DNA from 2 places in the Brevibacillus gelatini genome. Region 1 is predicted to be linked to the other one. Evidence: predicted binding sites of a transcription regulator. Region 1 holds the regulator's gene; the other holds the start of a gene.

Region 1 (4,359 bases):
TGCAGGTAGCGCAAATCTTTTGCCTTGCTTGCGTTTACGACCTGTTTCACGTAATCATCGGTCGCATCCCGAATCTCTTCGCGCAGTCGCACGATCTCCTCATCGATCAATGCAATCGTCTCGTTCAGCTTGTTCTGTTCTGCCTCGTAATCGCGGTGCTGGGTACTCACACCCATCCCCCCTCTCGTCATTTATCCTGTTGTTATTGCATTTGTCTGGCGAGCCAGATTCCCGCCGCGCAAGAGAAAAGACCTATCCCAATACTGAGCAGGGCGTAAGCGAGACCGCGCAGCCATTGCCCCTCTCCCCAGAAGGAAACCACTTCCAGCGAGAACGTGGAAAACGTCGTGAATCCACCCAGCATTCCCGTGGTAAACAACAGATACAGTTCAGGCGAGAATCCTCCCCGCTCCTTGCCTATCACAAACAAAACGCCGATTGCAAACGAACCGATGACATTCGCCAGCCATGTGCCGACAGGCCAGCCTGGCAGATTTGCCACCTGCGCCAGCCCATAACGAAGCAACGAACCGACTGCTCCTCCAACTGCTACAGCCACCCAAGCCAACAGTTTCCCCTCCTCGCTCGCCAAACAGGCAGACTGCCATAAGGAACAAAAAGACACCCGAGCGTCAAGCAAGGATGTCTGCCGTATCAGCACAAACAAGTTTAGTGTTTTGGACGATGATCCTCAAGATCTTCCACATAGCGGATGGAATCCAGATTCGCTCGAAGCGACATTTTAACCGCATCGATGTACTTTTGGCGCAGCGCTTTTTGCTCTTGCTTTTCCTCGTCGGTCAAGCCCACTTCGCGCGATTTTTTGGCCAGTTCATTGATTCTTTTAATTTCCGCGTCAGATACCACTTTCCGGTTCCTCCCACTCAGTAGTAATGCCGCTTTATTATATCATATCAGTCGGAACTGGCAAGATAGCTGCCGACAGACAAGTGCCGAATCAGTCCGCTTCCGGGATGAACAAGGTCTGCCCCGGATAGATCAGATTGCTGTCGAGGTCGTTCGCGATTTTGATGTCCTGAACCAGATCACGCACATCCACCTGTTCCGACGGTTGATGACGCACAGCGATCGTCCAGAGACTGTCGCCGGAACGAACGGTCACTTCTTTTCCTTTTGGCGCTGGCGGCTCTGCTTGGGACGCAGAGGCAAACACCAGTTCGGTCAACAGGTAAAAAAAGAGAGAGGACGCAATCAAAAACAAAATAGCTTGTCCCCTCGTGATGCCAAGACGGACGCGGCGAGGCTGCTTTTTCTCAAAACGGTTATGGCTAGACATGACTTTCATCGTAATAACCCCCTGCAAACATACGTTCTATGTTTTCGTAACCCCATCTTAAATGAGAACATATGTTCATGTCAAGAAAAAAACAGACACTCCTGCAAAAATGTGTGCGGCTGCTCTACGCATCCGTTTCAGTTCGGGAGAAAGCCGGCGGCGCCGCTGCCTATTGCCCGGCTCTGCTGCTTTGACCTGCATGCATTAGCCCTCATCCCCTGTCAACCCATCCCCTATCGACTTAAAGGCTGATTCCGGGAAGGGCGCAAATCGAATCCATTTACCCGGTCAAAAAATCCTGTTCGCCTCCGGATCGAACTTATGTTTGTCGAACGCAAGATCCCATGGTATAATATTGGAAAACTTGTTCGAGAAATCAGGGGTGTCTCTCTATGTCAAAACTATCCAGCAGGCAACAAGCCATTATTGAATTCATTCGCAAGGAAGTTCGGGAAAAAGGCTACCCGCCATCCGTCCGCGAGATCGGCGAAGCTGTCGGACTTGCCTCCAGCTCTACCGTGCACGGCCATCTGGCGCGCCTCGAAAAGAAAGGGCTGATCCGCCGCGACCCTACCAAACCCCGCGCCATTGAACTACTTTCTGAGGAAGACCGCTTCCAGGACAACTTCGAAGACGCTGTCGTCCGCGTCCCTGTCATCGGTAAAGTAACTGCGGGACAACCGATCACCGCGATTGAGGATGTGGAAGAGTATTTCCCGCTTCCAGAAAATATCGTGACTTCTGACAAGGTGTACATGCTGCGTATTTCCGGGAACAGCATGATCGAGGCCGGCATCCTGGACGGCGACTACGTGATCGTGCGCCAGCAGAACGTCGCCAACAACGGGGATATCGTCGTCGCCATGACCGATGAAGACGAAGCGACAGTAAAACGCTTTTTCAAGGAGAAAGACCACTTCCGTCTCCAGCCGGAAAATGCAACGATGGAGCCGATCATTTTGGACAACGTCACCATTCTCGGAAAAGTCATTGGCGTCTATCGCCTCATCCACTAATGGTTTCCGCATATGCGCATGAAAAAAGGACAGCCCCCGCTGTCCTTTTTCGTCTCTATTCTACCTGGCAAGAAAAAACCAGACGATCATACCCACCTGCAACACCACTTTTACTACCGCGCTGCCCAGAAAGCCGACCAGCGAGCCGAAGCCCGCTTTGAGCGCTTTTTCCATCGGTTGCTTTTGCACGAGCAGCTCCACCAGCACCACAAGCACAAACGGCAATATCAGCATCCCGAGAGGCGGGAACACGAAGATTCCGAGAAAAATCCCTACGGCCGCAGCCACCGAAGACCATTTGGAACCGCCGTATTTTTTCACGAAGAACATGTTGGTCAACAGATCCGCCCCGTACAGCAAAATACTGAGCACGACCATCCCCCACCAGAAAGACGCTGGCAACCCCGCTCCCGGATCGGCGATGAAAAAGTGATAGAGCAAAAAGCCTGCCCACAGTAAAATCGTATCGGGCAATACTGGCAAAAAGATGCCGGCGATACTCAGTGCAAAAAGCAACAACACCAATATCCAAAGTACAATATCCATCTGTGAAGCACTCCTCTCACATAGGTATACGAGAAACAGCCGATTCAAGTTGCACTCTTCTCTCAGGAAGCTGTGAAATCGTTTGGGAGGAGCACCAGCACAAAAGATAGCAAAACGGAGGTTTTTCATGAAGCGGAACTGGCGCGACCTCTCTTACCTGCAAAATGGGACAAGCAAGCAAAAAGCCGCGAAACAGGCGATCGAGCAATCCGCCATCATGCAGCGACTGAAAGAATTTGATCCTGTGCTTGCGGGCACGATCCCTCTTGACATCGACATCGCCGACAGCGACCTGGACATCATTTGCGAAAGCTACGATCTCGACCGATTTGCTGCCATCGTTCGCGCTTCATATGCGGCGTATGAAGGCTACAAGGAAGCTCGTCTGCTCGTGCAGGGCGTGCCTACCTGCCTGATTTCGTTTTTTGCCTGCGGCTTCTGGTTTGAGCTGTTTGCCCAACCTCGTCCGGTCACAATGCAAAATGCGTATCGGCATATGGTCGTCGAACACCGTTTGCTTTTGCTCGGCGGCCCTAACGTCCTCCATGACATACGGCAGCTCAAGCAAAACGGCTTGAAAACGGAACCAGCTTTCGCCTCTTATTTTCACATCCCGGGAGACGATCCATACCAGGCGCTGTTGGAATTGGAGAAGTGGACGGACGAACAGCTTCACGCTCTGGTAAGGAGATAAAGGCCACCTGTCGCATCGGACAGCACGGAGCGTCCTGCAAAAACTGACGAACTCATCCCCCAAAGACGCGATGCAAATCGCAGACGGATGATTTATAATGGAAACGACTGCGCGGGCAATTGGTTGCCCGCATAAGAGCAAACGCCAGCGAGGGGGTGTATGGTTGGTGAATGGAATCAGTTTGCCAGATACTGCAACGTCTCATGCAAAGCCCGGAAATAAGGCGATACTTTGCATGAGGTGGACAGTCGTTTAGACAATTCATCGCCTTCTCTTACGTATCTCATTTCTTATTTCCTGGCTTTGCCCCTTATTTTTCACTTCAAAAAAATAAGGAGCGAGCGGAAATGAAATATGTAAACGCAGCGAGCATGCTGCCAGAAACTTTGATCGCAGAAATCCAGAAGTACGTGCAGGGAGAACTTTTATACATTCCAAAGCCAAAAACGTCCCATCACAAATGGGGAACCCGGACTGGCTTTCGCAAACAGCTGGACGAACGGAACAACGCCATCCGCAGCGCTTTTCGCGAAGGCGTTTCCATTCAACAGCTGGCCACGCAGTATTTTCTCTCGCCGGAAACGATCAAAAAGATTGTATACGCGAAATAGACACAAGCACTGGCGCGTCCACGAGACGGTCAGTGCTTTTTATATGCCGAGTTCTTTTTACAATCGTTCTCTCCCTTTCCTCCGCACTCCGCTCCTTTTAGAGTAGTAGATACAGACTACGACTCCAGACAATCAGCGGAGTACACAGCAAGGAGGAACCAGACGAGATGGAACCCTTTATTTTCCCCCATCACT
Region 2 (4,359 bases), 1.4 Mb from region 1:
GAAGCAGGGAATTCCCTCTATTCCGTAGAAATCATAACCACGGCAAATCACATGTCGTGGTTTTCTTTTTTTCATTTGAGGTGAGGCAATTGGCGATTCAGGCAGATATGCTTTCTATTGCATATGGCTTTGCCGCATTTTTTCTCAATCCCGTTTTTTACCTTTTTCTCGGGTTCATTTACTTGCACTATCGCAGACAAATGAAGCTGGAAAGACAGCTATTTGCCGCCCGCATGCAGTCTCCGCTCCTGTCGACATTCCGGGCAGTAGGAATGGGCGTAACAGGAGGTTTGTGCATCTCGCTTCTCGCTGCGGGACTGGGAGTTGTCGTGCAGGCACAAGATTTATGGATATTATGGGCATTGGCTCTTCTTTTGGCGCTGATTCGCTTGCGTTTTCTTTGCTTTGCCTATGCGGCAGGTCTTTTATCCATTTTGCACGCGATTGCTCAAGCATTCCCAGGGGTGCGGGACGTTTCGGTACTCGGCAGCGTGTGGGAAATGCTGCTGCAGGCGAAGCCGATCCCGCTACTTGCTCTGGTGGCGATCATGCATCTGATCGAAGCGATGCTCGTCTGCTGGAACGGGGGCAAGGACGCATCTCCGCTGTTTGTCGAAGGACAACGCGGGCGGATTGTCGGAGCGTACCTGCTGCATTCGTTTTGGCTGACTCCGCTTGCCTTGTTCGTCCAGGTGGAGCCGGGGACAATTAGTGGTGCCCTTTATCCGGGCTGGCCGTTTTTTTCGGGCGAGCTGGCTTCCTACGGACTGATGCTGTTGCCAACCGTTACGGGTTTTTCGGATATGACCCAGACGATGACCCCGATGAAAAAGGCCAGACAAATTTCCAAAAATCTCACCTGGTACGCAGTCGGGCTATTGGCGTTATGCGCCCTGTCCGTCTTGTTTGCGCCGCTTGTTTTGCTCGCCGCCCTGTTTGCGTTGTTCGGGCACGAAGCGTTGTTTTTCTGGAGCCAGTGGAAAGAAAGGCAGCGTTCTCCTTATTTCATCCAGTCTTCTCGCGGCGTCAAGGTCATGGGGGTCATCCCGGGTACGCGGGCTGAAGAGATCGGGATTACGACAGGAGAAATCATCGTGAAGGTAAACGGCATTCCGGTGCGGGACAAGGAAGAGCTGTATCCGGCGTTGCAGGCGAATCCGGCTTTTTGCAAGATGGAAGTTCTCACCCGCGAAGGCGAGCTGAAGTTTGTGCAGTGTGCTGTCTACGCGGGGAACCACCATCAGCTGGGGATCATCGTGGTGCCGGATGCAACGACGCGCGTATTTGTCGATTTGAAACGATCCAGTGTCGTCGAGCTTATCAAGCAGAAGCTGGAAAAACTGAATGTAGGCGCGTGATGGCCAGAGGGGAGAAGGTATGCGACAGTCAAACCCGTTCGCACTGTTTTTGCGGGGGTGAGGCGAAGGTTGACACGACGGTGTATGTCGATGCGCTCACGGGGCAAACCATCATAAAAGAATAAGGCCGGGCAAAAGAAGAAGCCGCACGCTCCTGATGGGGAGCAAGTGCGGCTTTTGCATATGTGGCAGACTAGGCGCTCGCTTCAAATCCGGTGATTTGCTGCAGCGCAATTTTTTTGTCATCGGTCAAGACGAACTCTACGACTCCGTTTTTCACGCTGACAGCTTTAATGATGCCGTTCAGACTGTTGTCCGTGGTCGAGCCGTCCGGATTGGTTTGCTTTTCGGTATATGTGATGCTGTAGCCGATCATTTGCGCGTACTGCAGCGAGTTGCTCATGGTGTTGCTGTCCGGCTTGACGCTCATGCCCACGACCTGATCGAGCTTGACGGTCGTGCCGTTATCCAAAGTAAACTGCGTCGTACCGTCTTTCATGGTGAAGCCAGTGATGACTGCATTCGCGATTTCGTCTACTTTTTCAATGTCGTCAGTAGTCGCCGGGTTGCCGTCCTTGTCTACTTCCTTGGTCGTTTTGTACGAGATTTCCTTGCCAATCATGTTCATGAACTTCACGCTGCTATCGAGCGCATTTCCTGTCATGCCCTGAGACTCCAGACCTTTGATGTCCGCCAGTGGAATCGGAGTAGGCTCTCCGGCGATGCGGAAGTAAATCTTGCCGCTGTCCATGTAAACGGCTTCGAGTACGCCTTCTTTCGTCTCTGTTTCGGTTTCACCTGTCATCTCGTCTTTGGTTGTCAGGTAGTAGGTTGCGGTGCGGCCGATCAGCGACTCATACTTTTCCAGCGTCAGCATGCTGTTGTTGGATTGCTCCATCAGCGTCGCCATTTTGGTGATCTTTTCCACCATTGTCATCATGCTCGTTTGCTGGATGAACTGGGAGTTGTCCATCGGGGACATCGGGTCTTGATGCTTCAACTGCTCCAGCAAAAGCTTCATGAAGGCGTTGTTGTCAAGCTCTGTAGTAAACTCCTTTTTGCCTTTATAGCTCATGTGTGGCTGAATATACGGGTTATTTTTAACGGTAGTTCCGATATCTGACATGTCGATCCTCCCTGAAGGTGGCGAGTCTAACCGTACGTGCTTGTACACTACTACTTATTATCGGTATAATGTGTCGAAGGATGAAGACAAACATTTGTTCGAATTTCGGCTTATCATCGCCCGAATTGTGTTATAATGGAAATAGAAACAGTTATGCAACGAGGAGATGAGCGAGGGAATGGACCGTTTTGAATTGGTTTCGGAGTATCAACCGTCCGGTGACCAGCCGACCGCGATCGCCGAACTGGTGGCAGGAATCCGGGCAGGCAAGCGGCACCAAACGTTGCTCGGGGCTACTGGTACGGGAAAAACCTATACGGCTGCCCAGGTGATCGCCCAGGTGAACAAGCCGACACTGGTGATGGCGCACAACAAGACACTGGCTGCCCAGCTATGCGCAGAGTTCAAGGAGTTTTTCCCGAATAACGCGGTGGAATACTTCGTCAGCTATTACGACTACTATCAGCCGGAAGCGTACATTCCCCAATCGGATACGTTTATTGAAAAAGACTCCAGCATCAACGACGAGATCGACAAGCTGCGCCACTCGGCGACCAGTGCCTTGTTTGAGCGGCGCGACGTCATTATTGTGGCATCGGTATCGTGCATCTACGGTTTGGGTTCGCCGGAGGAGTACAAGGAGCTGCTGCTGTCGCTGCGTGTCGGCATGGAAAAAAGCCGGGACGAGGTATTGCATCGGCTGGTCGACATCCAGTACACGCGCAACGACATCAACTTCACGCGGGGGACCTTCCGGGTGCGCGGAGACGTCCTGGAGATTTTTCCGGCGTCAGAGAGCGAGCAGGCGATTCGCGTGGAGTTTTTCGGAGACGAAATTGAGCGGATCACCGCCATTGATGTGCTGACCGGAGAGATTTTGGGCCAGCGCGAGCACGTAGCCATTTTCCCGGCGTCCCACTATGTTACCCGCGACGAAAAAATGAAGCTGGCTGTCCAAAGCATCGAAGCAGAGCTGGAAGAGCGGCTGGCAGAGCTGCGCGCGGCCGGAAAGCTGCTGGAAGCGCAGCGGCTGGAGCAGCGGACGCGCTATGACATCGAGATGATGCTGGAGATGGGCTTCTGCTCCGGGATTGAAAACTACTCGCGCCACCTGACCGGACTTCCGGCGGGACACGCGCCGTACACGCTGCTTGATTACTTTCCGGACGACTACCTGCTTCTGATTGACGAGTCGCACATGACTTTGCCGCAGGTGCGGGGGATGTACAACGGCGACCAGGCGCGCAAGAACGTGTTGGTCGAGCATGGGTTCCGCCTGCCGTCCGCGAAGGATAACCGACCGCTGCGCTTCGACGAGTTTGAGCAAAAAGTCAACCAGGCGATCTACATCTCGGCAACGCCCGGTCCGTATGAACTGGAGCACTGCCCGGTGCTGGTGCAGCAGGTCATTCGCCCGACAGGACTGGTTGACCCGACGATTTCGGTGCGCCCGATCAAAGGGCAAATCGACGATCTGATCGGGGAAATCCAGGCTACGATTGCCAAAAACGAGCGCGTCCTCGTCACGACACTGACGAAAAAAATGGCGGAGGACCTGACGGACTACCTGAAGGAGATCGGGATCAAGGTCCGCTATTTGCACTCTGACATCAAGACGATCGAGCGGATGCAGATTTTGCGATCCTTGCGGTTAGGTGAATTTGACGTGCTGATCGGGATCAACCTGCTGCGGGAAGGTTTGGACTTGCCCGAGGTTTCCCTTGTCGCGATTTTGGACGCCGACAAGGAAGGTTTCCTGCGCAACGAGCGCTCCCTGATCCAGACGATCGGGCGGGCAGCCCGGAACGCAGAGGGGCGCGTGATTATGTACGCGGACAAGATGACGGACTCGATGAACGCGGCCATTCGCGAGAC

The links. Region 1 encodes LexA, which represses DNA repair genes until DNA is damaged. Its sites were predicted from a motif close to CGAACATATGTTCG; they were not measured.
Region 2: a site for LexA is predicted at 2,572-2,585, ahead of uvrB (excinuclease ABC subunit UvrB). Genes of this name have one in related genera too.

The regions. Positions count from the first base shown of each region.
Region 1 covers NZ_CP154342.1:2,565,257-2,569,615, forward strand. The annotation lists gene AAFJ72_RS12240 (HelD family protein) at 1-170, opposite strand, end outside; gene crcB (fluoride efflux transporter CrcB) at 203-559, opposite strand; gene AAFJ72_RS12250 (DUF896 domain-containing protein) at 670-867, opposite strand; gene AAFJ72_RS12255 (LysM peptidoglycan-binding domain-containing protein) at 959-1,306, opposite strand; gene lexA (transcriptional repressor LexA) at 1,690-2,313, shown strand; gene AAFJ72_RS12265 (DUF456 domain-containing protein) at 2,374-2,859, opposite strand; gene AAFJ72_RS12270 (DUF4269 domain-containing protein) at 2,987-3,553, shown strand; gene AAFJ72_RS12275 (CD3324 family protein) at 3,901-4,164, shown strand; gene AAFJ72_RS12280 (FusB/FusC family EF-G-binding protein) at 4,332-4,359, shown strand, end outside.
Region 2 covers NZ_CP154342.1:4,015,255-4,019,613, reverse strand. The annotation lists gene AAFJ72_RS19405 (PDZ domain-containing protein) at 90-1,358, shown strand; gene AAFJ72_RS19400 (flagellar hook assembly protein FlgD) at 1,552-2,484, opposite strand; gene uvrB (excinuclease ABC subunit UvrB) at 2,663-4,359, shown strand, end outside.